DNA from 2 places in the Rhizobium sp. SU303 genome. Region 1 is predicted to be linked to the other one. Evidence: predicted binding sites of a transcription regulator. Region 1 holds the regulator's gene; the other holds the start of a gene.
The links. Region 1 encodes LexA, which represses DNA repair genes until DNA is damaged. Its sites were predicted from a motif close to TGTTCNNNNTGTGTTCNG; they were not measured.

Region 1 (14,911 bases):
CGCATACGGTCGATCCTGCCCGGCGACACCGGTGCTTTTGCCGCCGCTCTCGTGACGGACGAGCGGCGGGCCATCTCGGATGCGACGACGGAGGCGCTGCGCCAGTCCGGCCTGGCTCATATCATCGCCATCTCCGGTCTCAACATGGCGCTGTCGGCCGGCATCTTCTTCGTCGGTTTCCGGATGCTGCTCAGCCTTTTTCCCGGCGTCGCCGAGGCCTATCCGACAAAGAAGATCGCTGCCGCCGGCGCGCTCATCGCCGTCACCGCCTATTTCCTGATCTCCGGCTTTGCGGTCTCTGCAGAACGCGCCTTCATCATGATGGCCATCATGTTGATTGCGGTCTTCTTCGACCGGCCGTCGATCAGCTTGCGCAATGTCGCTCTCTCCGCTCTCGTCATCATCGCCATTTCGCCGTCCGAGGTCTTGGGACCGAGCTTCCAAATGTCCTTTGCCGCGACATTGGCGCTGGTCTCGGGCTATCAGCTGTGGAAGGACCGGCGCGTCCGCGAAAACGCCTTTCTGAAGCTGCCGATCATCCGGCCGTTCGTTACGGTTGCCGGTTTCTTCGGCGGCGTCTTCCTGACCTCGCTGATCGGCGGTTTTTCAACCGCGCTGTTTTCGATCGAGCATTTTCATCGCCTGACCGCCTACGGCCTGCCGGCAAACCTCGCGACGATGCCGATCATCTCCTTCATCATCATGCCGGCAGGCCTGCTGGCGATGCTGCTCATGCCTTTCGGTCTGGATGTTTGGGCTTGGAAGATCGTCGGATTTGGCCTCGATTTGGTGATCGCGGTCGCAAAGACGGTGTCCGGCTGGGGTGGCAATATCGACGTCGGCCGCTTGCCCGCCTGGTATTTCGCCGTCGCCGTGGCAGGCTTTCTGCTGCTGACGCTGCTCCGCACCCGGTTGCGCCATGTCGGCACATCGATCATCGCGGTCGCAACACTCATCCTGCTGCTTCTGCCGGTTCCCCGGCCGCCGGATCTGGTGATTTCGGAGGATGGCAGTCTCGTCGCGGTCGTCGAGGCGGCGGCAATGGCTTCCAACCGTGAAAGACCGCCGGACTTCATCTTCGACCAGTGGCAGAGAGCGCTGGTCCTGCCGAGGCATGATCCGCCGAAGATGCTGGATGGTCCTGCTATCCCGCCTGAGGGAGAAGACCGCCGCGTCAGGCTTTCCCGCGATCAGCAGAACGAAGCAAGGACCGCGATGCGGACGGCCGCAGCGGGCGGTGACGCAAACCGCTTTTCCTGCGTCAAGAAGGCCTGGTGCATATCAAGGCTTGGCAATGGTCGGGTGGTAACCGTCATCGACAACGCCGCCTATCTCGGCCCGGCGTGCGACGCGGCCGATATCGTCGTGACGTCGGTCCGCCTTCGCTTCAACAATTGCCGTTCAGGTGCGACGCTCTTCACCGGTGAGACGTTGCGCAGGACCGGTTCCATCGAGTTGCGCTTCACGGACACCGGCCTGGAGGTCGCAACCGCATTCGATGTATTGTCGCGGCCATGGATGCGCCATCGTGCCTATGACTGGCGCAGCAACAGTTTTACCGAATCCGGCCTGGCCAATGTCAGTGATATCGGCGAATGAGACCGACGAGTTTACCCTGAACCTTGACACGGTCCGGCCCGAAAATCCGGGTCTCGTAAGCTGGGTTGGCCGCTTCCAGCGCGATCGAGGCGCCCTTGCGGCGGAAGCGCTTGAGTGTCGCTTCTTCGTCGTCGACGAGAGCAACGACGATGTCGCCAGGACTTGCGGTGCTGCCGTTGCGGATGATCACGGTGTCGCCGTCGAAGATGCCGGCGTCGATCATCGAATCGCCCTTGACCTCGAGCGCATAATGTTCACCGGAGCCGAGCATGTCGGCCGGAACGACGATGTCGTGGGTATTGTTCTGGATCGCCGAGATCGGCACACCGGCAGCGATTCGGCCCATGACCGGCACGGAGACCGAGTTGGCGTTGTCGGCGACGGGTTTTGCGGGAGCAGGAGTAGCAACCGGCTGCGGCTTGCCGAGGCTGCCCTCGATGACGCTCGGCGAAAAGCCGCGCCGGGGCTGAATGCTGGGGCTGTAGGCCTCCGGAAGCTTGATGACCTCGATCGCGCGGGCGCGATTCGGTAGGCGGCGAATGAAGCCTCGCTCCTCAAGCGCTGTAATCAAGCGATGAATCCCGGACTTGGAGGCGAGGTCCAGGGCATCCTTCATTTCGTCGAAAGATGGCGGAACGCCGGATTCCTTCATGCGCTCATGAATGAAAAGGAGAAGCTCCTGTTGTTTGCGCGTGAGCATCGACGTTGTGACCTCGTGATTGAAACAAATCCAGAACAGACACTATATGTTCCATATGTGTTCCGCAAGTAGCTAAATTTCCGTAAAACTTGGCGCCAACTCGTTGAGATTTTTATTTTCATTCGCCGGATTGGGACACATCTCTTGCGTTGAGGGGCGCGCCGTCGCAAATCTCTTGCCGTTTCCAGGAGGGACATCATGAACGAGCATTCCGCCAAACCGCACCCGCTGGATCATGTCGTGCTGCCGGTCGTCAACATCGATCTGGCGCGCGAGAGGCTCGGCAAGCTCGGCTTCACCGTTGCCGCCGATGCGCGCCATCCCTTCGGAACGGAGAATGCCTGCGTCTTTTTTGCCGACAAGACCTATCTGGAGCCGCTCGGGATTGCGAGCGTCGAGGAGAGCGAGGCATCGGCGCGGCAAGGCAATGTCTTCACTGCCCGCAACCAGGCCTTCCGTTTCCGCTGTTGCGAGGAGGGGCTTTCGGGGATGGCTTTCGGCAGCAAGGATGCCGGCATCGATCATCAGAATTTCGTCGGCAACGGATCGAGCGCCGGCGAGATGCTGCAGTTCACCCGGCCGATGACGATGCCGGACGGTTCCGAGACGATTGCCGGCTTCAAGCTGGCTTTCGCCGGCGACCTGCGCGCGCCCGATCTCCTGCTTTTCACCGTCGAGCGCGTCAATCCGCTGCCGGCCGACCGCGCCGCGCTGGAGACGCATGCCAATGGCGTCACCGGCATAGTCGAGATCGCGCTTTGCACGCCGGAGCCGGCCGCCTTCGCTGCCTTCGTCAGCCTTGCCGTGGCGCAATCGGCAGTCGAGAAAACCGGTTTCGGCGTCGATATTGCGGCATCGAATGCGAAAATCAGCCTGATGACGCCGGAAGGGCTGGAGGCCTATTTCGACATCGCCGTCTCATCCGCAGATCGCGGCCTGCGCGGCCGGGCAATCCTCTTTGCTGTCGCCGATCTTGCCGTGACAGAAGCGCATTTGGCTGCTAACGGGGTGACATACACGCGCAAGAACAATCGCATTCTGGTGAAGCCCGCGCCCGGGCAGGGTACGCTCTTCGCCTTCGAGGAAACACGATGAGCACTGATACGAATTCCGAAGTCAAGATCGGCGAAGGCCAAGGCCAGGTCATCTTTTCCAATACCGGCCGCCTGTCGCTGATTGCCGGTCCCTGCCAGATGGAGAGCCGCGACCACGCCTTCATGGTTGCCGGCACGCTGAAGGAGCTTTGCGGAAAGCTCGGCATTGGCCTCGTCTACAAGAGCTCCTTCGACAAGGCGAACCGCACCTCGCTCTCGGCTGAACGCGGTATCGGAATCGAAAAGGGCATGGAGGTCTTTGCCGACCTCAAGAAGGAATTCGGTTTTCCCGTCCTGACCGACGTTCATACCGCCGAGCAATGCGGGGAGGTGGCAAGGGTCGTCGATGTCCTGCAGATTCCGGCCTTTCTTTGCCGCCAGACCGACCTTCTCATCGCCGCCGCCAAGACCGGCCGTGTCGTCAATGTCAAGAAGGGCCAGTTCCTCGCTCCCTGGGATATGAGGAACGTCCTGAAGAAGCTCAATGCCAGCGGCAATCCGAACGTGCTGCTGTGCGAGCGCGGCGCCTCTTTTGGCTACAATACGCTGGTTTCCGACATGCGTTCGCTGCCGATCATGGCGGCGATGGGCGCGCCCGTTATCTTTGACGCGACCCATTCCGTGGCGCAGCCGGGCGGGCAGGGCGAATCCTCCGGCGGTCAGCGGGAATTCGTGGAAACGCTGGCGCGCGCAGCGGTGGCTACCGGTATCGCCGGCGTCTTTGTCGAAACCCACCAGGACCCTGACAACGCCCCTTCCGACGGCCCCAACATGGTCTATCTCAAGGACATGCCGCGGCTGCTTGAAAAGCTGCTTGCCTTCGATACGGTCGCCAAGGCTTGACGTTCAACAGTCTGACATGATCGTGCTATAGGCCACATCGGAAGGCTGGTTCGAAGGCTGGAAATTGCAGCATTGTAATTTGCACGCCTTCGACTAAGACAGGTTTCGAACCGACTTATCACCCACCGAGCAGGAAGAACCCATGACTGCAATCACCGATATCATCGCCCGCGAGATTCTCGATAGCCGTGGCAACCCCACCGTCGAAGTCGATGTCTATCTCGAAGATGGCAGCATGGGCCGCGCGGCCGTTCCCTCGGGCGCCTCGACGGGCGCGCATGAGGCGGTCGAACTGCGTGACGGCGGCAAGCGCTACCTCGGCAAGGGCGTCGAAAAGGCGGTCGAAGCCGCCAACACCGAGATCTTCGACGCGATCGGCGGCATCGACGCTGAAAATCAGATCCAGATCGACAACATCATGATCGAGCTGGACGGCACGCCGAACAAGTCGCGCCTCGGCGCCAATGCCATCCTCGGCGTGTCGCTCGCCGTCGCCAAGGCTGCTGCCCAGGCGTCCGGCCTGCCGCTCTATCGTTATGTCGGCGGCGCTTCCGCCTGCCTGCTGCCGGTGCCGATGATGAACATCATCAATGGTGGCGCCCATGCCGACAACCCGATCGATTTCCAGGAATTCATGATCCTGCCGGTCGGCGCCGATTCGATCGCCGAAGCCGTGCGCATGGGTTCGGAAGTCTTCCATACGCTGCGCAAGGAACTTGCGAGCCAGGGCCACAACACCAATGTCGGCGATGAAGGCGGTTTCGCCCCGGGACTGAAGAGCGCGCCGGAAGCTCTCGACTTCATCATGAAGTCGATCGAGAAAGCCGGCTACAAGCCGGGCGACGACATGTGCCTCGGCCTCGATTGTGCCTCGACCGAATTCTTCAAGGACGGCAAATACGTTCTCGAAGGTGAAGGCCGCACGCTGGAATCGGGCGCCATGGCCGAATATCTGGCCGAGCTCGCCGCCAACTATCCGATCATCTCGATCGAGGACGGCATGGCAGAGGACGACTGGGATGGCTGGAAGACGCTGACCGACCTGGCCGGCAAAAAGACCCAGCTCGTCGGCGACGATCTCTTCGTCACCAACTCCGCCCGTCTTCGCGACGGTATCCGCATGGGCGTCGCCAACTCGATCCTCGTCAAGGTCAACCAGATCGGCTCGCTGACGGAAACGCTCGATGCCGTCAACACGGCGCACAAGGCGGCTTACACCGCCGTCATGTCCCACCGCTCCGGCGAGACCGAAGATTCGACCATCGCCGATCTCGCGGTCGCCACCAACTGCGGCCAGATCAAGACGGGTTCGCTGTCGCGTTCCGATCGTCTTGCCAAGTACAACCAGTTGATCCGCATCGAAGAAGGCCTCGGCCCGCAGGCCCAGTATGCCGGCCGCTCGATCATTCGCGGTTGATCGGATCTGATCTTCAACGCTTGACCCGCGCCTTCCCGGCGCGGGTTTTTTATTGCCCGTTTTTTAGAGTCAACGAACGGTTAATCTCTGCGCGCTAGATTGAACGAATTGGTAATGCGTTCAAGAGCATGCGTGTATGTGGACAAAGCATCATAAGAAGAGAAGAATCGGTCGCTTCGTCATTCCGGCCATGACGGTCGCCTTCCTTTCCTACTTCGGTTATCATTGCATTCATGGCGATTACGGCCTGCGCGCGACGGAGACGTTCGAGCGTCAGCGTGTCGCGCGTGAAAAAGAGCTTGCCGTCCTGAAGGCAAAGCGCGAACATCTGGAAAATCAGGTCGCGCTCTTGAGTGATGGCTCGCTCGACAAGGATATGCTGGACGAAAAAGCGCGCTATCAGCTCAATATGTCGCGCGCCGACGAGATCGTCGTATTCAACCACTATTCCAATTAACCGGAAACAGGTTAATTGGAATTTTCATAGTTTTTCCAATAATTTAGCACCGAATACGAGCCATGCAATTATGGCATTGCTGTGGTCATATTTCTTCCCTATGGTACGCGCCACCAAGAAACGACAAACCCATAGGGAGGGTTGAATGGCGCCGCGAAAGACCGCGACCGTTTCCAGCCGCAAAACTGCAGCAAAACCGGCAGCCAAAGCATCGAATGGAGGCCCGGTAGCCGACTTCGATCGCGATGAAGAGCTGAAGGCTTATCGCGAGATGCTGTTGATCCGCCGCTTCGAGGAGAAGGCCGGCCAGCTTTACGGCATGGGCTTCATCGGCGGCTTTTGTCACCTCTACATCGGTCAGGAAGCTGTCGTCGTCGGCATGCAGATGGCGCAGAAGGAAGGCGACCAGGTCATCACCGCCTATCGCGACCACGGCCACATGCTGGCAACCGGCATGGAAGCCCGCGGCGTCATGGCGGAACTGACCGGGCGTCGCAGCGGCTATTCCCACGGCAAGGGCGGCTCGATGCACATGTTCTCGAAAGAGAAGCATTTCTACGGCGGTCACGGCATCGTCGGTGCCCAGGTCTCGCTCGGAACGGGTCTTGCCTTTGCCAACCGCTACCGCGGCAATGACAATGTCTCCATCGCCTATTTCGGCGACGGCGCTGCCAACCAGGGCCAGGTCTACGAGAGCTTCAACATGGCTGCTCTCTGGAAGCTGCCGATCGTCTATATCGTCGAGAACAACCGTTACGCCATGGGCACCTCGACCGCCCGCGCCACCGCGCAGTCGAACTACTCGCTTCGCGGATCCGGCTTCGGCATCCCCGGCATTCAGGTCGATGGCATGGACGTCCGCGCCGTCAAGGCGGCGGCCGACGAGGCGCTCGAACATTGCCGTTCCGGCAAGGGCCCGATCATTCTCGAAATGCTGACCTATCGTTATCGCGGTCACTCGATGTCCGACCCGGCGAAGTATCGCTCCAAGGACGAAGTGCAGAAGATGCGCTCCGATCACGACCCGATCGAACAGGTGAAGGCGCGCCTCGTCGAAAAGGGCTGGGCTTCCGAAGACGATCTGAAGGCGATCGACAAGGATGTCCGCGACATCGTCGCCGACAGCGCCGATTTCGCCCAGGCCGATCCGGAGCCGGATGCATCCGAGCTCTATACCGACATTCTGCTCTAATCGGGGAGGGAACCCATGCCTATCGATATCCTCATGCCCGCCCTCTCTCCGACCATGGAAGAAGGCACACTGTCCAAATGGCTGAAGCAGGAAGGTGACAAGGTCACCTCCGGCGACGTGATTGCCGAAATCGAAACCGACAAGGCGACGATGGAAGTCGAAGCCGTCGATGAAGGGATCATCGGCAAGCTGCTCGTCGATGCCGGCACGGAAGGTGTCAAGGTCAACACCAAGATCGCCGTGCTGCTGCAGGACGGCGAATCGGCCGCGGATCTTTCCGCCGCCAAGCCGGCCGCCGCACCAGCTCCGGAAGTTGCCCAGGAAGAGAAGCCGACCAACACCGGTTCTGCCTCCGCACCGCTTCCGGCGGAGCCGAAGGCCGTCGTTCCGAACGACCCCGAAATCCCGGCCGGCACCGAAATGGTGTCAACGACCGTGCGCGAAGCGCTTCGCGACGCCATGGCCGAGGAAATGCGCGCCAATGAAGACGTCTTCGTCATGGGCGAGGAAGTCGCCGAATATCAGGGCGCCTACAAGGTCACGCAGGGGCTGCTGCAGGAGTTCGGCCCCCGCCGCGTCGTCGATACGCCGATCACCGAGCATGGCTTTGCCGGCGTCGGCGTCGGTGCCGCCATGGCCGGCCTTCGCCCGATCGTCGAATTCATGACCTTCAACTTCGCCATGCAGGCGATCGACCAGATCATCAATTCTGCCGCCAAGACGCTTTACATGTCCGGCGGCCAGATGGGCGCTCCGATCGTCTTCCGCGGCCCGAATGGTGCTGCGGCTCGCGTCGGCGCCCAGCACAGCCAGGATTATGCAGCCTGGTATAGCGCCATCCCCGGTCTGAAGGTCGTCATGCCCTACACGGCATCCGATGCCAAGGGCCTGCTGAAGGCTGCGATCCGCGATCCGAACCCGGTCATCTTCCTCGAAAACGAAATTCTCTACGGCCAGCACTTCGATGTGCCTAAGCTCGACAATTTCGTCCTGCCGATCGGCAAGGCGCGCATCCATCGTCCGGGCAAGGACGTCACGGTCGTCTCCTTCGGCATCGGCATGAGCTATGCTACCAAGGCTGTCGCCGAACTCGAGAAGCTCGGCATCGACGTCGAACTGATCGACCTTCGCACCATCCGCCCGATGGACCTGCCGACCGTGATCGAATCGGTGAAGAAGACCGGCCGTCTGGTCACCGTCGAGGAAGGTTATCCGCAGTCCTCCGTCGGCACCGAAATCGCCACCCGCGTCATGCAGCAGGCCTTCGACTATCTCGATGCGCCGATCCTGACGATCGCAGGCAAGGACGTTCCGATGCCTTACGCCGCCAATCTCGAAAAGCTCGCTCTTCCGAACGTCGGCGAAGTGGTCGATGCGGTGAAGGCTGTTTGCTACAAATAAGGGGAGGGTGTTTCGATGCCGATCAATATCACGATGCCCGCCCTCTCTCCGACCATGGAGGAAGGCAACCTTTCGAAATGGCTGGTCAAGGAAGGCGACAAGGTCAAGTCCGGCGATGTGATCGCCGAGATCGAGACCGACAAGGCGACAATGGAAGTCGAAGCCGTCGATGAAGGCACGGTTGCCAAGCTCGTCGTTGCGGCCGGCACCGAAGGCGTCAAGGTCAATGCGCTGATCGCGGTTCTCGCCGCCGATGGCGAGGATGTCTCCGCTGCCGCAAGTGGTGCGGGTTCCGCCGCCCCAGCGCCGAAGGCAGACGGTGCGGCCGCGCCGAAGGCCGAGGCTGCCCCGGCTCCGGCCCAGTCCGCTCCGGCTGCAGCACCCGCACCCGCCGCTATACCCGCATCGGTTTCGGCTGATGGCAACCGCACCTTCTCTTCGCCGCTTGCCCGCCGTCTGGCCAAGGAAGCCGGTATCGACCTTTCGGCTGTCGCAGGCTCCGGCCCGCACGGTCGCGTCGTCAAGAGCGACATCGAGGCGGCCGTTGCCGGCGGTGGCGCCAAGGCTGCCGCTGCGCCTGCACCCGCTGCCACCCCGCAGGCTGCCGCGCCGGCGTCGGCCGCTGCTGCACCGAAGGGCGCTTCCGAGGAGGCCGTGCTCAAGCTCTTCGAACCGGGCTCCTACGAGCTCGTGCCGCATGACGGCATGCGCAAGACGATTGCCAAGCGTCTGGTCGAATCCAAGCAGACGATCCCGCATTTCTACGTCAGCGTCGATTGCGAGCTCGATGCGCTGCTGGCGCTGCGCGCCCAGCTCAACGATGCGGCCCCGCGCAAGGATGGCGGCGCTCCGGCCTACAAGCTCTCGGTCAACGACATGGTCATCAAGGCCATGGCGCTGTCGCTGCGCGACGTTCCGGATGCCAACGTCTCCTGGACCGACAACAACATGGTCAAGCACAAGCATGCCGATGTCGGCGTCGCGGTCTCGATCCCCGGCGGCCTGATCACGCCGATCATCCGCAAGGCCGAGCAAAAGACGCTGTCGGTGATCTCCAACGAGATGCGCGATCTCGGCAAGCGCGCCAAGGACCGCAAGCTGAAGCCCGAGGAGTATCAGGGCGGCACCAGTTCCGTCTCGAACATGGGCATGATGGGCGTCAAGGTGTTTTCAGCCGTCATCAACCCGCCGCATGCGACGATCCTCGCGGTCGGCGCCGGCGAACAGCGGGTCGTCGTCAAGAAGGGTGAAATGGCGATTGCCACCGTGATGTCGGTCACGCTCTCGACCGACCATCGCTGCGTCGATGGCGCGCTCGGCGCCGAACTGCTCCAGGCCTTCAAGGGCTACATCGAGAACCCGATGGGCATGCTGGTCTGATAGCGGCACGAGGCGGAAATGACCAAGACCGTTCTTTGCTATGGTGACTCGCTGACCTGGGGTTATGACGCCGAGACGATCGGCCGTCATGATTACAAGAATCGCTGGCCGAGCATGCTTCAGGCAGCGCTCGGCGGTGACGCGCGTATCATCGCCGAAGGCTTGAACGGGCGCACCACCGCTTTCGACGACCATCTCGCCGATTGCGACCGCAACGGTGCGCGCATCCTGCCGACGATTTTGCAGACACATGCACCGCTCGACCTCGTCATCCTTCTGCTCGGCACCAATGACATGAAGCCGGTCGTGGCAGGCTCGGCTTTTGCCGCATGCCAGGGCATCAGCCGGCTCGTGCGGCTGATCCGCAATCATGCCTGGCCCTTCGAATTCGATGGGCCGGAGATTCTGATCGTGGCGCCGCCGGCGATCCGCGCGACGGGCAATGTGCCCTTCGCCGCATCGTTTCCCGGCGGCATCGAGGAATCGGCAAAACTTGCAACGCTTTATCGTGATCTTGCCGACGAACTCGGTTGTGGCTTCTTCGACGGCAATTCCGTCGCCAAGACCACACCGATCGACGGCATTCACCTCGATGCGGAGAATACGCGTGCGCTTGGGCGCGGGCTGGAATCGATCGTGCGGATGATGCTGGGGATCTGAGCATGACCTCCTTCATCGCCCTCCGGCAGGCCTCACGGCGGGATGCTTCGGAGTTGGCGATTCTGGCGGATATCGCATCGCGCGGTTTTGCCTCCTGGCTCTGGTTTGCCGGTGTGAAAAACGGCGTGAGTGACACGCCGCTGGAGCTGGGCCGGCTGAAGATGGGCGAGGAGGAGGCTGTCGGCGGCTGGCGGGATGCCGTCATTGCCGAGGCCTATGGCGAGGTCGCGGGTGTGGCGATCGGCCATGCGCTGGGTGAGGGGATAGGCGATATCGAGGCGACGGTTCCGGCGACCGCACCGATGCTTGCCTTGCAGAAGGCGGTGGTCGGAAGCTGGTTCATCGGCAGTCTCGGCGTCTATCGCCATCTGCGCGGCATCGGCATCGGACAGAGGCTGCTCGACGATCAGATCGACAGGGCGGATCGGCGGCCCGTCAGCCTGATCACCGCCAGCGACAACGAAGCGGCTTTGTCGCTTTATGGAAGAAACGGATTCCTGGAGGCTGCGCGCGCCGATGCCGTGCCGCTCTTCGAAAACAGCAAGAGACATGCGTGGGTGCTCATGACCCGCAGCGCAGCGTAACAAAGGCAGGAAACACATGGCTGAATCCTACGACGTCATCATTATCGGCTCCGGCCCCGGCGGCTATGTCGCCGCCATCCGCGCCAGCCAGCTCGGCCTCAAGACTGCGATCGTCGAGCGCGAGCATATGGGCGGCATCTGCCTGAACTGGGGCTGCATCCCGACCAAGGCGCTGCTGCGCTCGGCCGAGATACTAGACCACTCCAATCACTTCAAGGATTACGGCCTCGTTCTCGAAGGCACGGTCAAGCCGGATGCCAAAGCCGTCGTCGGCCGCTCGCGCGCCGTCTCCGCCCGTCTGAATGCCGGCGTCGGCTTCCTGATGAAGAAGAACAAGATCGACATCATCTGGGGCGAAGCGAAGATCACCAAGGCTTCGACCGGGACCCAGGCGGGCGAGATCGTCGTCGGCAAGTCGTCGAAGCCGGTCGTCGAGCCGCAGCATCCGCTGCCGAAGAACGTCAAGAGCGGCGAGGGCACTTATACCGCCAAGCATATCATCATTGCTACCGGCGCCCGCCCGCGCGCGCTGCCCGGCATCGAGCCGGATGGCAAGCTGATCTGGACCTATTTCGAGGCGCTGAAGCCGGACGTGCTGCCGAAGTCGCTGATCGTCATGGGCTCCGGCGCGATCGGCATCGAATTCGCCAGCTTCTATCGCTCGATGGGCGTCGATGTGACCGTCGTCGAGGTCATGCCGACCATCATGCCGGTCGAGGATGCCGAGATAACGGCGATCGCCCGCAAGCAGCTTGAAAAGCGCGGCCTCAAGATCTTCACCAGCGCCAAGGTCTCGAAGGTCGACAAGGCCACGAACAGCGTTACCGCCCATGTCGAGACGGCCGATGGCAAGGTGCAGCAGATCACTGCCGACCGGCTGATTTCGGCCGTCGGCGTTCAGGGCAATATCGAAAACCTCGGTCTCGAGGCGCTCGGCGTTAAGACCGACCGCGGCTGCGTCGTCATCGACGGCTACGGCAAGACCAATATCGCCGGCATCTATGCGATCGGCGATGTCGCCGGCCCGCCGATGCTGGCGCACAAGGCAGAACATGAGGGCGTCGTCTGCGTCGAAAAGATTGCAGGCCTGCCGAATGTCCATCCGACCGACAAGGGCAAGGTCCCGGGCTGCACCTATTGCAATCCGCAGGTCGCCTCCGTCGGCATCACCGAAGCCAAAGCCAAGGAACTGGGCCGCGACATCCGCGTTGGCCGCTTCTCCTTCGCTGCAAACGGCAAGGCGATCGCGCTCGGCGAAGACCAGGGCATGGTGAAGGTGATCTTCGACAAGAAGACCGGCGAACTGCTCGGCGCCCACATGGTCGGCGCCGAAGTCACCGAGCTCATTCAGGGCTTCGTCGTCGCGATGAACCTCGAAACGACCGAGGAAGAGCTGATGCACACGATCTTCCCGCATCCGACTGTGTCCGAAACGATGAAGGAAGCGGTGCTCGATGCTTACGGCCGTGTGCTGAACGCTTGAGAATTTCCGAAGCTGCCCTTTATCCCGGGGTGGCAAAGCCATCCCCAGGGGTGGAAAAAACGAAAGGAAATCATCATGTCTATGGAGACGCAGGCGTTGCTGGTGTTTTTGCTGATCGGCCTGGTTGCAGGCTTCCTTGCAAGCCTGGTCGTCGGTGGCGGCGGGCTGATAAGATGCCTGCTGAGCGGCATCATCGGCGCCTTCGTCGGCGGCTATCTGTTCAGCACGCTCGGCATTTCGCTGGGCATTGAAAACGCGCTGGTGGTGCAGATCATCCACGCCACCGTCGGCGCCATCATCGTGGTTCTGATCGCGAGAGCGGTCGCTTGAAGCGTAACTGAGGGCCAACTTGAGGGTAGGGGAAGGCATGGAAAGCGTCGGCTGGATTTCGGCAATCATCATCGGCGGGCTTGCGGGCTGGCTCGCTGGCAAGCTGATGGAAGCGCGATACGGGATTTTCCTGAATATCGTGCTCGGCATTGTCGGCTCGGTCGTCGCAAGCGCCATCCTCGCGCAGTTTCATCTCGAGGTGGTCGGCGGGCGGCTCGGCTATTTCGTGACGGGTTTCCTCGGCGCCTGCTTGTTGATATTCCTTGCGCGGCTGGTGCGGCGCTAGATCCGAATGAGATTTGCCGCATAGGGGCGGTAGAAAGCTGAAACTGCAATGGTGACTATCCTCGATACGATCAATCCCGACGCCAAGCGCGTGCGGCATCCGGAGAAGGCGCATCGGCCTGATACGGAAGTCATGCGCAAGCCGGACTGGATTCGCGTCAAGGCGCCGACCTCCAAGGGTTATGCCGAGACGCGCGCGATCGTGAAGGAGCACAAGCTCGTCACCGTCTGCGAGGAGGCCGGCTGCCCGAATATCGGCGAGTGCTGGGACAAGAAGCACGCGACCTTCATGATCATGGGCGAAATCTGTACCCGCGCCTGCGCCTTCTGCAATGTCGCCACCGGCAAGCCGAATGCGCTCGACATGGCCGAGCCCGAGAACGTCGCCAAGGCGGTCAAGGAGATGGGCCTATCCCACGTCGTCATCACCTCGGTCGACCGTGACGACCTGGAGGACGGCGGCGCCGAACACTTCGAAAAGGTGATCTGGGCAATCCGTGCGGCCTCACCGATGACGACGATCGAGATCCTGACGCCCGACTTCCTGAAGAAGCCGGGTGCGCTGGAACGCGTCGTCGCCGCCAAGCCCGACGTTTTCAACCACAATATGGAAACGGTGCCCGGCAACTATCTGACCGTTCGCCCCGGCGCCCGTTACTTCCATTCCGTTCGCTTGCTGCAGCGGGTGAAGGAACTCGATCCCACCATGTTCACCAAATCGGGCATCATGGTCGGTCTCGGCGAAGAGCGAAACGAAGTCCTGCAGCTGATGGACGATCTGCGCACCGCCGATGTCGACTTCCTGACGATCGGCCAGTACCTGCAGCCGACCCGCAAGCACCACAAGGTCGAAAGCTTCGTCACACCCGACGAGTTCAAGTCCTACGAGACCGTCGCCTACAGCAAGGGCTTCCTGATGGTCGCCTCGAGCCCGTTGACACGCTCTTCTCACCATGCCGGCGACGACTTTGCCCGGCTAAGAGCGGCGCGCGAGAAGAAGCTATTGATGGCGGCCGAGTAAGAGCCGGCATTTGCTTTTTGTGTCGGCCGCGGCGATTTTCGCCGCGGTTTTTCTTTGGGCAGTCGATGGGGATGTCTTATCAGGATCTCACGGCTCTGGTCGAAGTGTAACCCGCAAGAGTCGCCGGAAGATGGCCCAAATCCCGGAACTCTAGTTATCCCACTACCCGCTCATCAATGAAGACCGGCTCCCGTTTAAGGCTGGATCAACACTCCGTTTCAGCAGCCATAGAATTGAGTTTCTGTTGCCATTCGATTTTGCGCGCTACACGAAGCCGACCGTATCCTGGCGAGCGGCTGTCCCGGCAGCGGCAAGAGCACGCTTGCAAAGCGGCTCCCGCGAGCGAGCGGCCTTCGCTACGTCTCCATCAAATCAAAAATGCAACTGCAATGTAGCTCAGGGCCGGCGGATCGCCCATTGCAGCGCGGGGTAGCTGCCGATCATCTCGAACGCGCCAGCGCCGAC
Region 2 (14,911 bases), 2.4 Mb from region 1:
GTGACAGCTGATCCGGCGGACTGCAGGTTCCAGTTCAACCCGACCGGCACGGCGAAGTTCACCAGCTCTTGCGACGTGGCGACGGCGTTCCTGACCAAGAACTCGGTGCCCTATGACGTCGTGCCCGGTACCGCCGGACAGCCGGCGACGGTGAAGGTCGGCAACGCGACGATCCCGAGCTTCGACGTCGCTGCCGCCGGCGACAAGGCCAAGGGCATGACTGCGGCCTTCGAAAAGGGCGTCAACATCGCGCTCCAAGGTGCCGGCTACCCGCTGAAGCGCGGCGCCGTCAAGGTGCCGGATGCCAAGCTCGATGCCTTCATCGCGGCCAATCCTGAACTGGCGCTCAACGCCGATACCGTGCGCGCCGGCGAGAAGGAAACCATGCCGGCCGCCAAGTTGGTCGAAGGCAAGCTGCTGACGGCGGATGAGACCAATGGCGTCACCGACATGGCGGTCTACAACATCGCCAATGGCGGCACTTTCGCCATGACCGCCGATCCCGCCCGCGTCAACTGGATCGGCACGATCGCCGTGCTGTTCGTCCTCGTCCTCTATGTGACGATGGTCTACGGCCCGATCGCCGCCCTGCTGGTCGAGCTTTTCCCGACCCGCATCCGCTATACCGGCATGTCGCTGCCCTATCACATCGGCAACGGCTGGTTCGGCGGCCTGCTGCCGGCAACGGCCTTCGCGATGAGCGCTGCCGCGGGCGATATCTACTACGGTCTATGGTATCCGATCGTCTTTGCTGCAATCACGCTGGTGATCGGCCTGATCTTCCTGCCGGAAACGAAGAACAGGGATATCCACGCCATGGATTGAGCGGCTGATTGAGGCCAATCCTTGCTTGAGAAAAAAGGCCCGGCGCTCACAAGGCGCCGGGCTTTTCCATATTACAGCGCGCGTCTTTTCGAACGCGCAAAGGACGCTGTAATATTTTGAATCGCTGCATAATTTTATCCTTAAATCGATTCCGATTTAAGGAGTTATGCCGAGCGAAACAGCTGCTTCGAGAGTGGCCAGCCGTCCGGCGCCAGCTTGAAAAGCAAGCTGCAGCGGGCAAAGACAATCGCCGTCAGCAGCGAGAACCAGCCGCCGAAGGCAAGGCCGGCGATGACGTCGCTCGGATAATGGGCGCCGACCATGACGCGCGTCATGCCGAGCCAGATGGCACAGGCGATGAAGGCAACGCGATAGCGCGGAAACAGCAGGGCGAAGGCGGCGAAGAAGGCGCCGACCGTGGTGGCATGGCCGGACGGGAAACTTTCGAAAGCGGAGTGGCCCGAAAAGGGCGCGAAGGAAAACATGCCGTAGTCGTGGAAATGATCGGGACGCGCCCTGCCGATCGCACGCTTCAGCAGATTGGCGAGAAGTCCTGAGAAGACGACGGTGGCGAAGAGATAGGCGCCGATCCAGCTCACATAAAGCGCCTGCGCCTTGGAGCGCGCCGTCTTCAAAAGCTTGTAACCCGCCCGGCCCTGAAAGAACAGCAGGATGCTGGTGTAGATCAGCCAGGCGGAATCGCCGAAACCGGTCAGCACCTCGCCGAGGTGTTTCACCGCCGCGGGAGCTTCGCTGGCACCGATCGGCGCGTCGAAGAGCAGCATGGAAAGGATCACGGCATTGATCGTGACGAAGAGGCAGGCCTGCCAGCGCAAAGGCGGCATGCCGACGTCGCTCCGGCGCCAGCGCCTGTCCAGGGAAGCCCAAAATGCCCGCATTTCGTCGTCCGTTCGAATTGGCCTAGAGCGCCGCGCGTCCAACAGGACACGCTAAGGACGCTCGATTATTTGAATTGACGCATGATCCTTCGTCGAAAATTGCTCCGACTTCGGGTTGCGCGCTGATCGAAATCCGGCGCAAAAATACACGAGATTGTGGCCGAGAATAGTCCGTTTCGGATAATTCGACCAAGCGGGACGCGCTTCACCGCCCGCAAAGAAAAGCCCTCCGCATGCGCGATGCGAAGGGTTGGATACTGTTTCACGTGAAATATCAGGCGGAAAGCGTCTTGAACTCGGCGAGGATCGCATCGCCCATTTCGACGGTACCGACCTGCCTTGCGCCATCGGCCATGATGTCGCCAGTGCGGATGCCCTTGTCGAGCACGTTGGCGATCGCCTTTTCCAGATCGTCGGCTTCCTTCACCAGATTGAAGGAGTAACGCAAGCACATGGCGAAGGAGGCGATCATGGCGATCGGATTGGCGATGCCCTTGCCGGCGATGTCGGGGGCCGAGCCGTGCACAGGCTCGTAGAGCGCCTTGCGCTTGCCGGTCTTGCCGTCGGGCGCGCCGAGCGAGGCCGACGGCAGCATGCCGAGCGAGCCGGTCAGCATGGCGGCGACATCGGAGAGCATATCGCCGAAGAGATTGTCGGTGACGATCACGTCGAACTGCTTGGGCTGGCGCACCAGCTGCATGCCGCCGGCATCGGCCAGCATGTGTTCGAGCTGGACGTCGGAATATTTCGCCTTGTGCGTCTCGGTTACCACCTGGTTCCAGAGCACGCCCGACTTCATGACGTTGCGCTTTTCCATGGAGCAGACGCGATTCTGCCGCGTGCGGGCCATTTCGAAGGCGACGCCGGCGATGCGCTCGATCTCGTAGGTATCGTAAACCTGCGTGTCGACGCCGCGCTTCTGGCCGTTGCCGAGGTCGATGATTTCCTTCGGCTCGCCGAAATAGACGCCGCCCGTCAGCTCGCGGATGATCAAGATATCGAGGCCTTCGACCAGCTCCGGCTTCAGCGACGAGGCCGCAGCAAGGGCCGGATAGCAAATGGCGGGGCGCAGGTTTGCGAAGAGCTGCAGATCCTTGCGCAGGCGCAACAGGCCGGCTTCCGGGCGCACTTCGTAAGGCACGCTATCCCATTTCGGGCCGCCGACGGCGCCGAACAGAACGGCATCGGCGGCAAGCGCCTTCTGCATGTCGGCTTCCGAGATGGCAGCGCCATGTGCATCATAGGCGCAACCGCCGACAAGGCCTTCGTCGGTGACGAAACCGGCATTCATCGCCTCGTTCATATAGGCGATGATCTTGCGGACCTCGCCCATGGCCTCGGGACCGATGCCGTCACCCGGCAGCAGGAAAAGATTGCGCGCTGTCATGAAACCCTCCTGGGAAAAACAAGTTGCGGTTTCTTAGACCCCGGAAATGGGCATTTCAAGCGACAGAAGCGGTGAATCGGTACGCTTCGCTCCGAGCCGCGACGGTTGCTCCTGCGTCCACAAACGAATTAGAACGTTGACCCTATCTTTATTCTGGATGGTTCCCATGCCTTTCGCGCCTCTCCACCTCGACACGCCCTTGCTCCAGACGGCACCTGGCTACAGCGCCAGCGGCAAACCGCTCTGGCTGAAGCTCGATGCGCTGCAGCCTTCCGGCAGCTTCAAGCTGCGCGGCGTTGGCCGGCTTTGCCAGCACGAGGTGGAAAATGGGGCGCGCGAAATCTTCTGCGCTTCCGGCGGCAATGCCGGCATTGCGGCCGCTTATGCCGGCCGGGCGCTTGGTGTGCCGGTCACAATCGTCGTGCCGGAGACGACGGCGGCCGACGTACGCCGGACGATTGCCGCAACGGGCGCGAATGTCCTCGTTCATGGTTCGGTTTTCGATGAGGCCAATGCCCATGCGGTCGAACTCGCCCGGAGCCGCAAGGCAACCTATGTGCACCCCTTCGACCATCCGCTTCTGTGGGATGGCCATGCCACGCTGATCGACGAGGTGGTGGCGAAGGGGGCAAAATTCGATTGCGTCGTCACCAGCGTCGGCGGCGGCGGGCTGCTTGCCGGTATCGTTGAGGGGTTGAAGCGCAACGGGCTTTCCGATGTGCCTGTTATCGCCGTCGAAACGGAAGGAGCGGCCTCGCTCCATGCCAGCCTCAAGGCGAATGAGCGTATCACCCTTCCCGCCATTACCTCGATTGCCAATTCGCTCGGGGCGCGGCAGGTGGCGCAGCATGTCTTCGACCTACCGCAACAGCATCCGATCGAAAGTGTTCTCGTCAGCGACGCCGATACCGTTGCCGCCTGTCTGAAATTTGCCGATGCGCAGCGCATTCTGGTCGAGCCGGCTTGCGGTGCGGCCCTTGCGGTTGCCGATGTGCACGCCGGGCTGCTTCAGCGCTTCGACAATCCGCTTATCGAAGTCTGCGGCGGCATCGGCGTGTCGCTCGAAAAACTCAGGGCCTGGAAAGAAAAGTTTCTTTGACCCACAACAAAGAAAAAGCCGGGCATAAGCCCGGCTTGATCGGTAACCAATTGGAAGGGCTCAAGCTGCCCAAGGGTGCGAAGCGGCGTTCTTCTTTTCGAAGCTGTCGATCGCCTTGCCCTTTTCCAGCGTCAGGCCGATATCGTCGAGGCCGTTCAGCAGGCAGTGACGCTTGAACTCGTCGAGATCGAACTTGATCAAGCCACCATCGGGGCCGGTAATTTCGAGATTTTCGAGGTCGACGGTCAGGATGGCGTTGGAGCCGCGCGAGGCGTCGTCCATCAGCTTGTCGAGATCTTCCTGGCTGACCTTGATCGGCAGGATGCCGTTCTTGAAACAGTTGTTGTAGAAAATATCGGCGAAGCTGGTCGAAATAACGCAGCGGATGCCGAAATCCAGAAGCGCCCAGGGCGCGTGCTCGCGCGAGGAGCCGCAGCCGAAATTGTCGCCGGCAACCAGGATCTTGGCATCGCGATAGGCCGGCTTGTTCAGCACGAAATCAGGGTTTTCTGAGCCGTCTTCGTTATAACGAGCCTCCGCGAAGAGGCCGGTGCCGAGGCCGGTGCGCTTGATCGTCTTCAGATAATCCTTCGGAATGATCATGTCGGTGTCGACGTTGACGACCGGCAGAGGCGCTGCAACGCCCGTGAGCTTCACGAATTTATCCATGACCCATGCTCCATTTCAGCAAATCTACTTCCTGAATTTGCATCTAGTCCAGTTTTTCGCCGAAATGAAGGAGAATCTTTCACAGATGGCGGCCACGCGACGTTTCGCGCGGCCCGCCGATTGCGCCGGTCCTTTATTTGGACGGTGCGTTCAACCCCCAGAGGACGCCGAACGGATCACGAAGCTGGCCATAGCGGTCGCCCCAGAACATCAGTTCGACCGGCATGACGACTTCGGCGCCGGCGGCAACCGCGCGATCCCACCAGAAATCGATATCGTCGATGATCAGCTGGATTGCAAAGCCTTCATGGCCTTTAAAGGGATGGCCGTATTCGGGATAGGCGTCCGACAGCATGAGGGAGCTGCCGTTGATGTAGAGATGCACATGCATCGTTCTGCCGCTCTCGTCGACCGGCACGAGATATGCCTCTTCGGCGCCGAAAGCCTTTTTGTAGAATTCCGCAGCTTTCACCGCGCCGCCGACCGTCAGATAGGGCAGCAGGCCGTTCTTGACCGGTGGCATCTTGGTCGGGTTGCTCTCTGTCGTCGCATCCATGCTTGTCCTCCATTCGTTTTTGAGCGCCGGCTGAATGCCTGGCTGCTTCAAGGACGTAGCATGGAAGCGTGATCCGACAGTGTCGGCCGAAATTTTTCAGCGAACCAAAATTTTCAGCGAAAAGGTGATCAGAGATCGATGATCGTGCCGCGGCCGTCGTTCCACACACGCATCTCGCGCTGGCCGTTATTTGCCTTAGCGCGGACGGGAGCGGGCTTCATCTTCATCGAAAGCGCGCGTCCGACCATGAGCACGGTCAGGATGCCGCCGACGGCAAGCGTCACCGAGAAGGTGAAAAGCAGCATGGCCACGAAAACGGTGGCGCCGGCAAGCATGAGGAAGATGGAGCGAATGTTCTGCATGTTAGAGACCTTTCTTCGGAAAGGAATGTGGTCCTTCTCTTTCCTCTCTGCAAGGCAAGCATGGCTTTTTGTTGTTCTGTGAGAGGTTCTGGGGTGGGCTGCTTGCTTCGGCTTTCAAAGCTTGGCACTAATTCGCCATGAGCCGAAACCCCGCGACCCGCTCCATCCGCCTGCGCCGTTCGGTGCTGAGCGTGCCTGCCATCAATCCCCGCGCCCTCGAAAAAACCCATGCGGTCGATTGCGATGCGGTGATCTTCGATCTCGAGGATTCCGTGGCGCCGGAAAAGAAGGCGGAAGCGCGGGAAAATCTGAGGAATTTCTTTTCGGCTCGGCTGCTTCAAGGCAAGGAGCGGATCATCCGCATCAACAGTCTGTCCACCGATTTCGGCCTGGCGGACATGGAGCTGGTGACGGCGCTTGGTCCCGATGCCGTGCTGCTGCCGAAGGTCGACGAACCGCAGGATATCATGGCGCTCAGTGACCTTCTCTCCGAGGCCGATGCACCGGAAGATCTGCGCATCTGGGCGATGATCGAGACACCGCGCGGCATCCTGAACGCGGCGGCCATTGCCGAAGCCGGGCGCACGCCGGGCTCACGGCTCGATTGTCTCGTCATCGGGCTTAACGACCTGCGCAAGGAAACCGGCGTGCTGCCGCAGCCGGGGCGGGCCTATCTCGTGCCGTGGCTGATGCAGGTCGTCCTTGCGGTCAGCGCCTACGGGCTCGATGCGATCGACAGCGTCTTCAACGATTTCAGGGACGAACAGGGTTTCGATGCCGAATGTCTGCAAGGCCGGGCCATGGGCTTTGCCGGCAAGATGCTGATCCATCCGGCGCAGATCGAGCCCGCCAACCGGCATTTCGGCCCGGATCCGGCAGCGATTGCGGAAGCGGAGGCGATCATATCAGCCTTTGCCGACCCCGCCTCCGATGGGCTGAACGTCATCAATGCAGGCGGGCGGATGGTCGAGCGGCTGCATCTTGTCCAGGCGGAAAGTCTGGTCCATAAAGCCCGCCTGATCGCAGCCCGCCAGGCTGCAGCACGAAAGACGATGTGATGAAACTCTACCGCTTCCTGACCGGTCCCGACGATGCTTCCTTCTGCCATAAGGTTACCGCCGCCCTCAACAAGGGCTGGTCGCTGGAGGGCTCGCCGACCTATGCCTTCAATGCCGCAACCGGTGCGATGCAGTGCGGCCAGGCCGTCGTCAAGCATGTCGAAGGCAAGGATTACGATCCCGAGATGAAACTCTCCGAGCAGTGAGGTTTTAGCGCATAACCCCGAAAATCGTAATCGATTTTCGGAAAGGATTATGCGTGATTGAAAGTGATAGAGCGTCCTTAGCGCGTCCTTGGACGCGCGGCGCTCTATCGTTCGGCGGCTTCCTCGGCGCTTGCCTCGATCCGCTCCATGTCATCGTCGCTCAGCCCGAAATGGTGGCCGATCTCGTGGATCAGGACGTGGGTGATGATATCGCCGAGCGTCTCGTCGTTCTCAGCCCAGTAGTCGAGAATGGGACGGCGGTAGAGGCGGATGCGGTTCGGCATCTCGCCGGTTTCCACCGTGAAACGTTCGGAAATGCCCCTGCCCTCGAAAAGGCCGAGCAGATCGAAAGGCGTTTCCAGCGCCATGTCCTCGAAAACGTCGTCATCGGGAAAATCTTCGATCTCGATCGTGAGGTTGGTCGTCAGTTGGCGGAATTCATCCGGCAGATGGCTGTAGGCCTCCATGGCCAGCGACTCGAAGGTGCTGATCGTCGGTGCATGGCGGTCTTGCCAATCATCGCTCTGGTCTACGCGGGCCATGAATATTCCTTCCTTTGCGGGCCCATATAGAACCTTTATCGCCGATTTTCGAGTGCGGAATCAAAGGCAGGAATATTTTCATAGAAAATGGACGTTGACTCTTCATTAGCTCTCTGGAATCTATAAGAACATAACAGGAACAAGACGGATCGGAGAACGCCATGGCGCAGCACGCCCTGGCGCGCGAGCAGCTTTTTGCGCTCCGCGAAACCATCGCCAGACTGGAGGGAAGGCCCGCGCCGGCGCTTGCTGCAGCGGAACGGGAAGCCCTGGCGGAAGGACGTAAGGCCCGCCAGGAGCGCACGCTGCCGCCCCTGCCGTTTGGGGTGGAGTTTCTCGACGGGGCGCTGGAAGGCGGCCTGCCGCTCGATGCGATCACCGAATTCCGTTCCGCTCTGTCTCGCGATGCCGGTGCTGCAAGCGGGCTGGCGATGGCTGTGGCCGCGCGGCTGCAAAAACAGGAAGCGGATGCCGGTCGCCTTCTGCCGTTGCTCTGGATCGGCGATGCCGTCGGCACGCTGGAGGCCGGTCGTCCCTATGCTCCCGGGCTTCGGGATTTCGGCCTAAACCCGGAGCGGTTTCTCCATGCGGCGCCGCGCAAGCTGGACGAGGCGCTCTGGCTGGCGGAGGCCGCGGTGGAAAGCGCTGCCTTCTCGGCCATCATCTTCGAAGTGCGGGGCAATCCTGCCCATTTCGGTCTGACCGAAAGCCGCAGGCTCAGTCTCAGGGCGCATGCTGCCCGCCGTCCGCTCTTTCTTGTCCGTCAGGCCGGGGCGGAGGAGGCAAGCAGTGCGGCCTTGCGTCTGCATGTCGAACCGGCCCCGTCCGCTCTGCGGCCGTTGCCGGATGGATCGAAACTTTCCGGCAGCATCGGCAATCCAATTTTCCGTCTGACGCTGGAGAAGAGCCGCAATCCGGCCCCGCTCTCCTTTCTTCTGGAGTGGAATCCCCATGAACGCGAATTTCTCCCTGTCGCCGAACCAAACCTCGTTCGTCCTCCAGGCGAACAGTCAGCGCATTCTGGCGCTCAGCTTCCCGCATCTGCCAACGGACCGCATCGCCCGCAGGCGATGGGGGCTCTCCTGGCGTTCGAAAGGGCGTCCTGAGACGCCGCCTATCGTCTGTTCCGGCAAGCTCAACAATGCCATGCGGCTGACGGCACTGGACGAGCTGGCCGAGAGGTTGGGGCTGAGGAAGGAGCTGGGCGTTGCCGAAGCGCGCGCCATGTATCCGATGCTCGAGGTCGCGGAAGAGGATCCGGCGGCCGACCGCCGGTTGCTGGAGGCAATTGCCGACTGGTGCGACGGTTATACGCCGCTGGTGGCGTTCGACGGCAAGGACGGTCTGTTTCTCGATATTAGCGGCTGCGCCCATCTCTTCGGTGGTGAAAAGGCGCTTCTCAGGGATGTGCTGTCGCGGCTTTGTCATATGGGGTTCGATGCGCGCGGTGCAATTTCATCGGCGCCCGGCCTTTCCTGGGCCGTGTCCCGCTTCGGGCAGGGCGGCGTGATCGAGGACGAAGAGACGGAACATGTGCTGGCGCCCTTGCCGGTTGCAGCCTTGCGACTGGAAGGACAAACTGTCGATGCCCTGAAGAAACTCGGTCTGAAATATGTCGGCGACATCATCGAAGCGCCGCGGGCGCCGCTGACCCGCCGGTTCGGCCCGGAGCTGCTTCTGCGTCTCGACCAGGCGCTGGGACGTGAAGAGGAGCCGGTCTCGCCCCGGCGTCCTGTTGCCAGCCTCTCGGCCGAAAGCCGGCTGATCGAGCCCATCGGGACGGAAGAACAGATCCTTGCCGTCACCAGGCAGATCGCCTTATCGCTGCAGCCGTCGCTGGAGGCGCGGGGGGCTGGCGGGCGGGTGTTCGAACTGGTCCTGTTCCGCGTCGACGGCAGGGTCTTTCGTATCTCCGTCGGCGCTTCACAGCCGCTTCGCGAACCAAAGTTCATCGCCGGGCTTTTTTCTGAGCGATTGCAGGCGGTCTATGACGATCTCGATGCCGGCTATGGCTTCGAGATCCTGCGGTTGAATGTGTTGCAGCACGATCCCTTCAACGAGACGCAGGGTGATTTCGAGGGCGACCGTCAGGGAGAGATCTCGCTTTCGGCCTTCGTCGACCGGGTCTCGGCCCGGCTTGGTGCGGATTGCCTGCAAAGCTTTCAGCTCCGCGAGAGCCATGTGCCGGAACGCGCCGTCATCACGGTTCCTGTGATGGAGAGCCTTCCCAGGCGGAAGGCCGCGCAGGACATCCAGCTTCCTTTCCGCGAAGAGCGCCCGCTGCGGCTCTTTGCAACGCCGGAGCCCGTCGAGACCATATTTGCCGAAGTGCCCGATGGTCCGCCGCAGATCTTCCGCTGGCGGCGGATGCAGCATCAGGTGGCAAGAAGCGAAGGGCCGGAGCGGATTGCCATGGAGTGGTGGATCGATGGGGATGACGCCGAGGCGCGTGACTATTTCCGCATCGAGGATGAGACCGGACATCGCTTCTGGATCTATCGGCGGGGCTTTTATGGTCAGGAGCTTGACCCTCGCTGGTTCATGCATGGCGTGTTCGCATGACAACCACGCGCGCATTCTTTGAGATCGGCACAAGGACGAATTTCTCGTTTCTTGAAGGCGCCTCTGGCCCCGAGGAGATGGTCGTGCAAGCCGCTCATCTCCGGCTCGGCGGTCTCGGGATTGCGGACCGGAATTCGGTTGCTGGCGTGGTGCGGGCGCATGCGCAGGCGGAGCAACTTGAGGAGAGATACAAGAACAGGGATGAGATTCTGGCCGAAGCGAAGAAGGAAGGAAAAATGGAGGTCATCCTCGATCCTATCCGGGTTCAACCAGGCGCCCGTCTCGTCTTTTCCGACGGAACGCCTGATATCCTTGCCTATCCGCAAAACCGGCGAGGCTGGGCAAACCTCTGCCGTCTTCTGAGCGCCGGCAATCTGAAGGAGGAAGCGGTCAAGGGAAGCTGCATTCTGACGGAAGCGGAACTCATGGAATGGGGGGACGAAATGATGCTTGCCCTCGTTCCCGATCGCACCCTTGTCGATCATCAGGCGGCTCAGTCGACGCTGGAAGATTACCTGGAACGGTTTCGCAGACGCTTCCGCAAGGCTTTTTTTATGGCGCTGGCGCCAGCCTATGACGGCCGCGACAGGCAGGTCTTTGCGGTGCTTGCCATGCTTGCTGCCCGAAACCGTGTGCCGCTGATTGCCACCAACCAACCGCTTTACCATCATCCCGAACGCCGGCCGCTTTCGGATGTCGTGATCGCGATCCGGGAGCATGTACAGATAGCGCAAGCCGGTTTCCTGCTGGCGCCGAATGCTGAACGCTACCTCAAGGATTCACGTGAAATGGCCCGGATCTTCCGGGACTATTCTGGTGCGGTCGAGAATACGCAGGTATTTTTCGACAGCTTGACCTTTTCGCTGAAGGAACTGGAGCACAATTATCCGCCAGAAAACGATCCCGGCGAAACGCCGCAGGAGACTCTCGAAAGGCTGACGAGAGCGGGAGCGGTAAGACGCTATCCCGAGGGTATCCCGCCCAAGGTGGCGCAACAGATCGATTATGAACTGAAACTCATTGGGGATAAGAAATATGCCTCCTATTTCCTGACGGTGCACAGGATCATCCAGCACGCCCGCTATGAACTCAAGGTCTTGTGCCAGGGGCGCGGATCGGCGGCAAATTCGGTCATCTGCTATTGTCTCGAGATAACGGAAGTCGATCCCGAAAAGAGCACACTGCTCTTCGACCGCTTCATTTCCATGGATCGCGACGAACCGCCGGATATCGATGTCGATTTCGAGCATGACCGGCGTGAAGAGGTCATCCAGTTTATTTACAAAAACTACAAAAGAGAACATGCGGGACTGACGGCGGGGGTGACCACCTACCGCACCCGTTCGGCCGGCCGCGAGGTCGCCAAGGCCTTCGGGCTGTCGGAGGATGTCCAGTCGGCGATCAGCAGTCTCGTCTGGGGGTGGTCGGAGGACAATCTTTCCGAACGCGATGCCAAGGCGGCCGGCCTCGACGTCAAGGATCCGGTGACGCGGAACGTGCTGAAATATGCCTCCGAGCTCCTCGGCTTCCCGCGCCACCTCACCCAGCATGTCGGCGGCTTCGTCATCACGCGGGACCGGCTTGACGAAGTGGTGCCGATCATGAAGACGGCGATGCCGGATCGCTACATGATCGAGTGGGACAAGGACGACCTCGATAATGTCAAGATCCTCAAGGTGGATGTGCTGGCGCTCGGCATGCTGACCTGCCTGCGGAAGGCCTTCTCGCTGCTTGAATTGCATTACGACGTGAAGAAGACGCTCGCAGACCTCGGCAACAAGGAGCATGGGGATGAGGGCAAGCCGGTTTATGAGATGATGGGCCGGGCCGATACGCTCGGGGTCTTCCAGATCGAAAGCCGGGCGCAGATGAGCATGCTGCCGCGTCTCCGGCCGACGCGATTCTACGACCTCGTCATCGAGGTGGCGATCGTGCGGCCGGGTCCGATCCAGGGCGACATGGTGCATCCCTATCTGAAGCGCCGGGAGCAGCGGGCCAAGAACATTCCGATCGAATATCCGAGCAAGGAGCTGGAAACTGTTCTGGAAAGAACCCTCGGCGTGCCCTTGTTCCAGGAACAGGCCATGCAGATCGCCATTACCGCAGCAGGGTTCAGGCCGGCGGAAGCCGACAAGCTTCGCAGAGCGATGGCAACATTCAAGAGAACGGGTACGATCGGTAACTTCGAAAAGCGGTTCATCGAAGGAATGGTCTCAAAGGGCTATGCCCAGGAATTCGCGCAGCAGTGTTTCAACCAGATCAAAGGCTTCGGCGAATACGGTTTCCCGGAAAGCCATGCCGCCTCCTTCGCGCTGCTCGTCTATGCTTCCTCATGGCTCAAGGCCTATTATCCCGACGTTTTCTGTGCGGCGATGCTGAATTCCCAGCCGATGGGGTTTTATGCACCGGCGCAACTGGTGCGGGATGCACGCGAGCACGGGGTAAAAATCCTGCCGGTCGATATCAATGAATCGAACTGGGATTGCGGTCTGGAGGAAGCTGCCTTCGATCGGAATGCCATCGATTTCCGGCATGACAAGATGCGCGAGATCATCAAGACCCGACATGCGGTGCGGCTGGGTTTCCGGCAGATCAAGGGCCTTTCGACAGACGATATGGAACGGCTCGTCAGCAATCGAGGCGAAGGCTACAGCTCGGTCCGCGATCTCTGGCTACGGTCGGGTCTGCAGAAATCCGTCATCGAGCGATTGGCGGATGCGGATGCATTCCAATCCCTCAAACTATCGCGACGCGACGCGCTCTGGGCGGTGCGGGCGCTGGATGTGAAGAGTGCTGCCGAGGAGCTGCCGCTTTTCGAGCAGGTCCGTCATGTCGACCTCCAGATCGAGCCTGCGGCAAAGCTGCCGGAAATGCTGCCCGGAGAGCAGGTCATCGAGGATTATCGTTATCTCTCTTTGTCGCTGAAGGCGCACCCCCTGTCCTTCCTGCGCGAGGAATTGCGCAAGGCCGGTGTGACACGCAATGTCGATCTGTTGAAGGTCGCGAACGGAAAGAGGGTGACGATCGCGGGCCTCGTGCTGGTGCGCCAGCGGCCGGGTTCGGCCAAAGGTGTGATCTTCATGACGCTGGAAGACGAGACCGGCGTGGCCAATGTGATTGTCTGGTCGAAAATGTTCGACAAATACCGCTCGGTCGTGATGGGCGCCCGGCTGGTGAAAATCCGCGGCAGGCTGCAAAGCCAGAGCGGGGTGATCCATACCGTCGTCGAGCATATCGAGGACATGACGCCGGCGCTCGGTATCCTGCAACGCGAGGCCCGGCGTTTCGGCGTCTGCGAGCGGGCAGACGAGGTGCTGAGGCCGGGTGCCGATCAGCGGCAGAAAAAGCTTGTAAATGCGCAGGAGAGGGCCGAGCTGGAAAAACGGGTGGTTGCCTCGGGCCGCCATGCGGGCGCGGCGGAAACCGCTCAGGTGATGCCGCGCGGACGCAACTTTCATTAAAAATGCATCGCATCGATCAAGACCATGCGGCGCGCTTCAATTGCCTTATGGCGTCATCACCCTGAAACCGCTGCATAATCCCGGACGATATGCATGAAGGCATCACCGGACACCGCTATTCAATGATGCGGGGCTCGAATTTTTTCTTGACAGCCACCATCTTCTTTAGCAGAAAACACGATAGTCAGTGTCATGTTTGGAATGAAGACGTGCTTGTCTGCAGCTGCAATTACATAACCGATAAAGAAATCCGGGAGGTTATCACCAACCTTCTCGATGAAGACTGTTGGCAGCTTATCGTGCCTGCGAAAGTCTACCACGCTATGGAAAAACGCGGCCGCTGCTGCGGCTGTTTCCCCAACGTCGTCGACCTCATTATCCAGACAACCGAGGAATATCACGCCCGTCGCCACTCGACGGAGGCCGAAATATTTGATTTCATGTCCCGCTTGAAACAATTCCATGAGGAAAACAGGAGAGCGGACATTGAAAGGCGACAAAAAGGTCATCGAGCGGCTTAACGAGGCGTTGTTCCTCGAACTCGGTGCGGTCAACCAATACTGGGTTCATTATCGTCTTCTTGAGGACTGGGGTTACACCAAGCTCGCCAAGAAGGAGCGCGCCGAATCCATCGAAGAGATGCACCATGCCGACCGGCTCGTTGCGCGCATCATTTTCCTCGAAGGCCATCCCAATCTGCAGACCCTTGCACCTCTGCGCATCGGCCAGAACGTCAAAGAAGTTCTGGAAGCCGATCTTGCCGGCGAGTACGACGCCCGCGCGGCCTACAAAAAGTCGCGCGATATCTGTCATGACGCCGGCGATTACGTTTCCATGAAACTTTTCGAAGAGCTGCTGGCGGACGAGGAAGGTCATATCGACTTCCTCGAAACACAGATCGACCTGCTCGAGAAAATCGGCGAGAGCAAATACGGCCAGCTCAACGCCGATTCCGCCAACGAAGCCGAATAATATTCGAACGGGATGCCGGCCGCCTATGGCGGCCGGTGTTACCTATCGAATTATCAGCTGCCAGCCACCGCGATCGACTGCATCAAACCGGATTGAAACCGGTGCGCCTTATTTCCATCTGCTGAAATTAAATGGAACTGATCAATCGCGATCATGCTGTATCGATCAGTCTTCCGAATGTAGTGCTGCTAGATGCTGGAACTCGGCCACAACCTGGTCGTAGACGGCGCGCTTGAAGGGGACGATCAGCCCCGGCAGTTGCCGCATCGGCTTCCATTCCCAGGCATCGAATTCCGGCTCGTGGCCGCCAGGT

Region 2: RlegSU303_RS22430 (ImuA family protein) is a predicted target of LexA. The motif match lies at 7,728-7,745, and genes of this name have one in related genera.

Annotation. Positions count from the first base shown of each region.
Region 1 covers NZ_CP088095.1:1,969,579-1,984,489, forward strand. Annotated here, with positions in the region: gene RlegSU303_RS09905 (ComEC/Rec2 family competence protein) at 1-1,599, shown strand, start outside; gene lexA (transcriptional repressor LexA) at 1,580-2,299, opposite strand; gene RlegSU303_RS09915 (VOC family protein) at 2,498-3,394, shown strand; gene kdsA (3-deoxy-8-phosphooctulonate synthase) at 3,391-4,236, shown strand; gene eno (phosphopyruvate hydratase) at 4,379-5,653, shown strand; gene RlegSU303_RS09930 (FtsB family cell division protein) at 5,790-6,110, shown strand; gene pdhA (pyruvate dehydrogenase (acetyl-transferring) E1 component subunit alpha) at 6,256-7,302, shown strand; gene RlegSU303_RS09940 (pyruvate dehydrogenase complex E1 component subunit beta) at 7,318-8,703, shown strand; gene RlegSU303_RS09945 (pyruvate dehydrogenase complex dihydrolipoamide acetyltransferase) at 8,719-10,083, shown strand; gene RlegSU303_RS09950 (SGNH/GDSL hydrolase family protein) at 10,102-10,743, shown strand; gene RlegSU303_RS09955 (GNAT family N-acetyltransferase) at 10,746-11,327, shown strand; gene lpdA (dihydrolipoyl dehydrogenase) at 11,344-12,810, shown strand; gene RlegSU303_RS09965 (GlsB/YeaQ/YmgE family stress response membrane protein) at 12,886-13,140, shown strand; gene RlegSU303_RS09970 (GlsB/YeaQ/YmgE family stress response membrane protein) at 13,178-13,426, shown strand; gene lipA (lipoyl synthase) at 13,475-14,446, shown strand; partial or broken gene RlegSU303_RS09980 (AAA family ATPase) at 14,696-14,815, shown strand; gene RlegSU303_RS09985 (class I SAM-dependent methyltransferase) at 14,843-14,911, opposite strand, start outside.
Region 2 covers NZ_CP088095.1:4,561,470-4,576,380, reverse strand. Annotated here, with positions in the region: gene RlegSU303_RS22480 (MFS transporter) at 1-825, shown strand, start outside; gene lpxE (lipid A 1-phosphatase LpxE) at 990-1,724, opposite strand; gene leuB (3-isopropylmalate dehydrogenase) at 1,999-3,111, opposite strand; gene RlegSU303_RS22465 (pyridoxal-phosphate dependent enzyme) at 3,278-4,210, shown strand; gene leuD (3-isopropylmalate dehydratase small subunit) at 4,271-4,879, opposite strand; gene RlegSU303_RS22455 (VOC family protein) at 5,013-5,435, opposite strand; gene RlegSU303_RS22450 (hypothetical protein) at 5,564-5,797, opposite strand; gene RlegSU303_RS22445 (HpcH/HpaI aldolase/citrate lyase family protein) at 5,935-6,855, shown strand; gene RlegSU303_RS22440 (DUF1737 domain-containing protein) at 6,855-7,061, shown strand; gene RlegSU303_RS22435 (metallopeptidase family protein) at 7,166-7,603, opposite strand; gene RlegSU303_RS22430 (ImuA family protein) at 7,765-8,709, shown strand; gene RlegSU303_RS22425 (Y-family DNA polymerase) at 8,750-10,165, shown strand; gene RlegSU303_RS22420 (error-prone DNA polymerase) at 10,162-13,626, shown strand; gene RlegSU303_RS22415 ((2Fe-2S)-binding protein) at 13,749-14,147, shown strand; gene bfr (bacterioferritin) at 14,113-14,598, shown strand; gene RlegSU303_RS22405 (RNA pyrophosphohydrolase) at 14,764-14,911, opposite strand, start outside.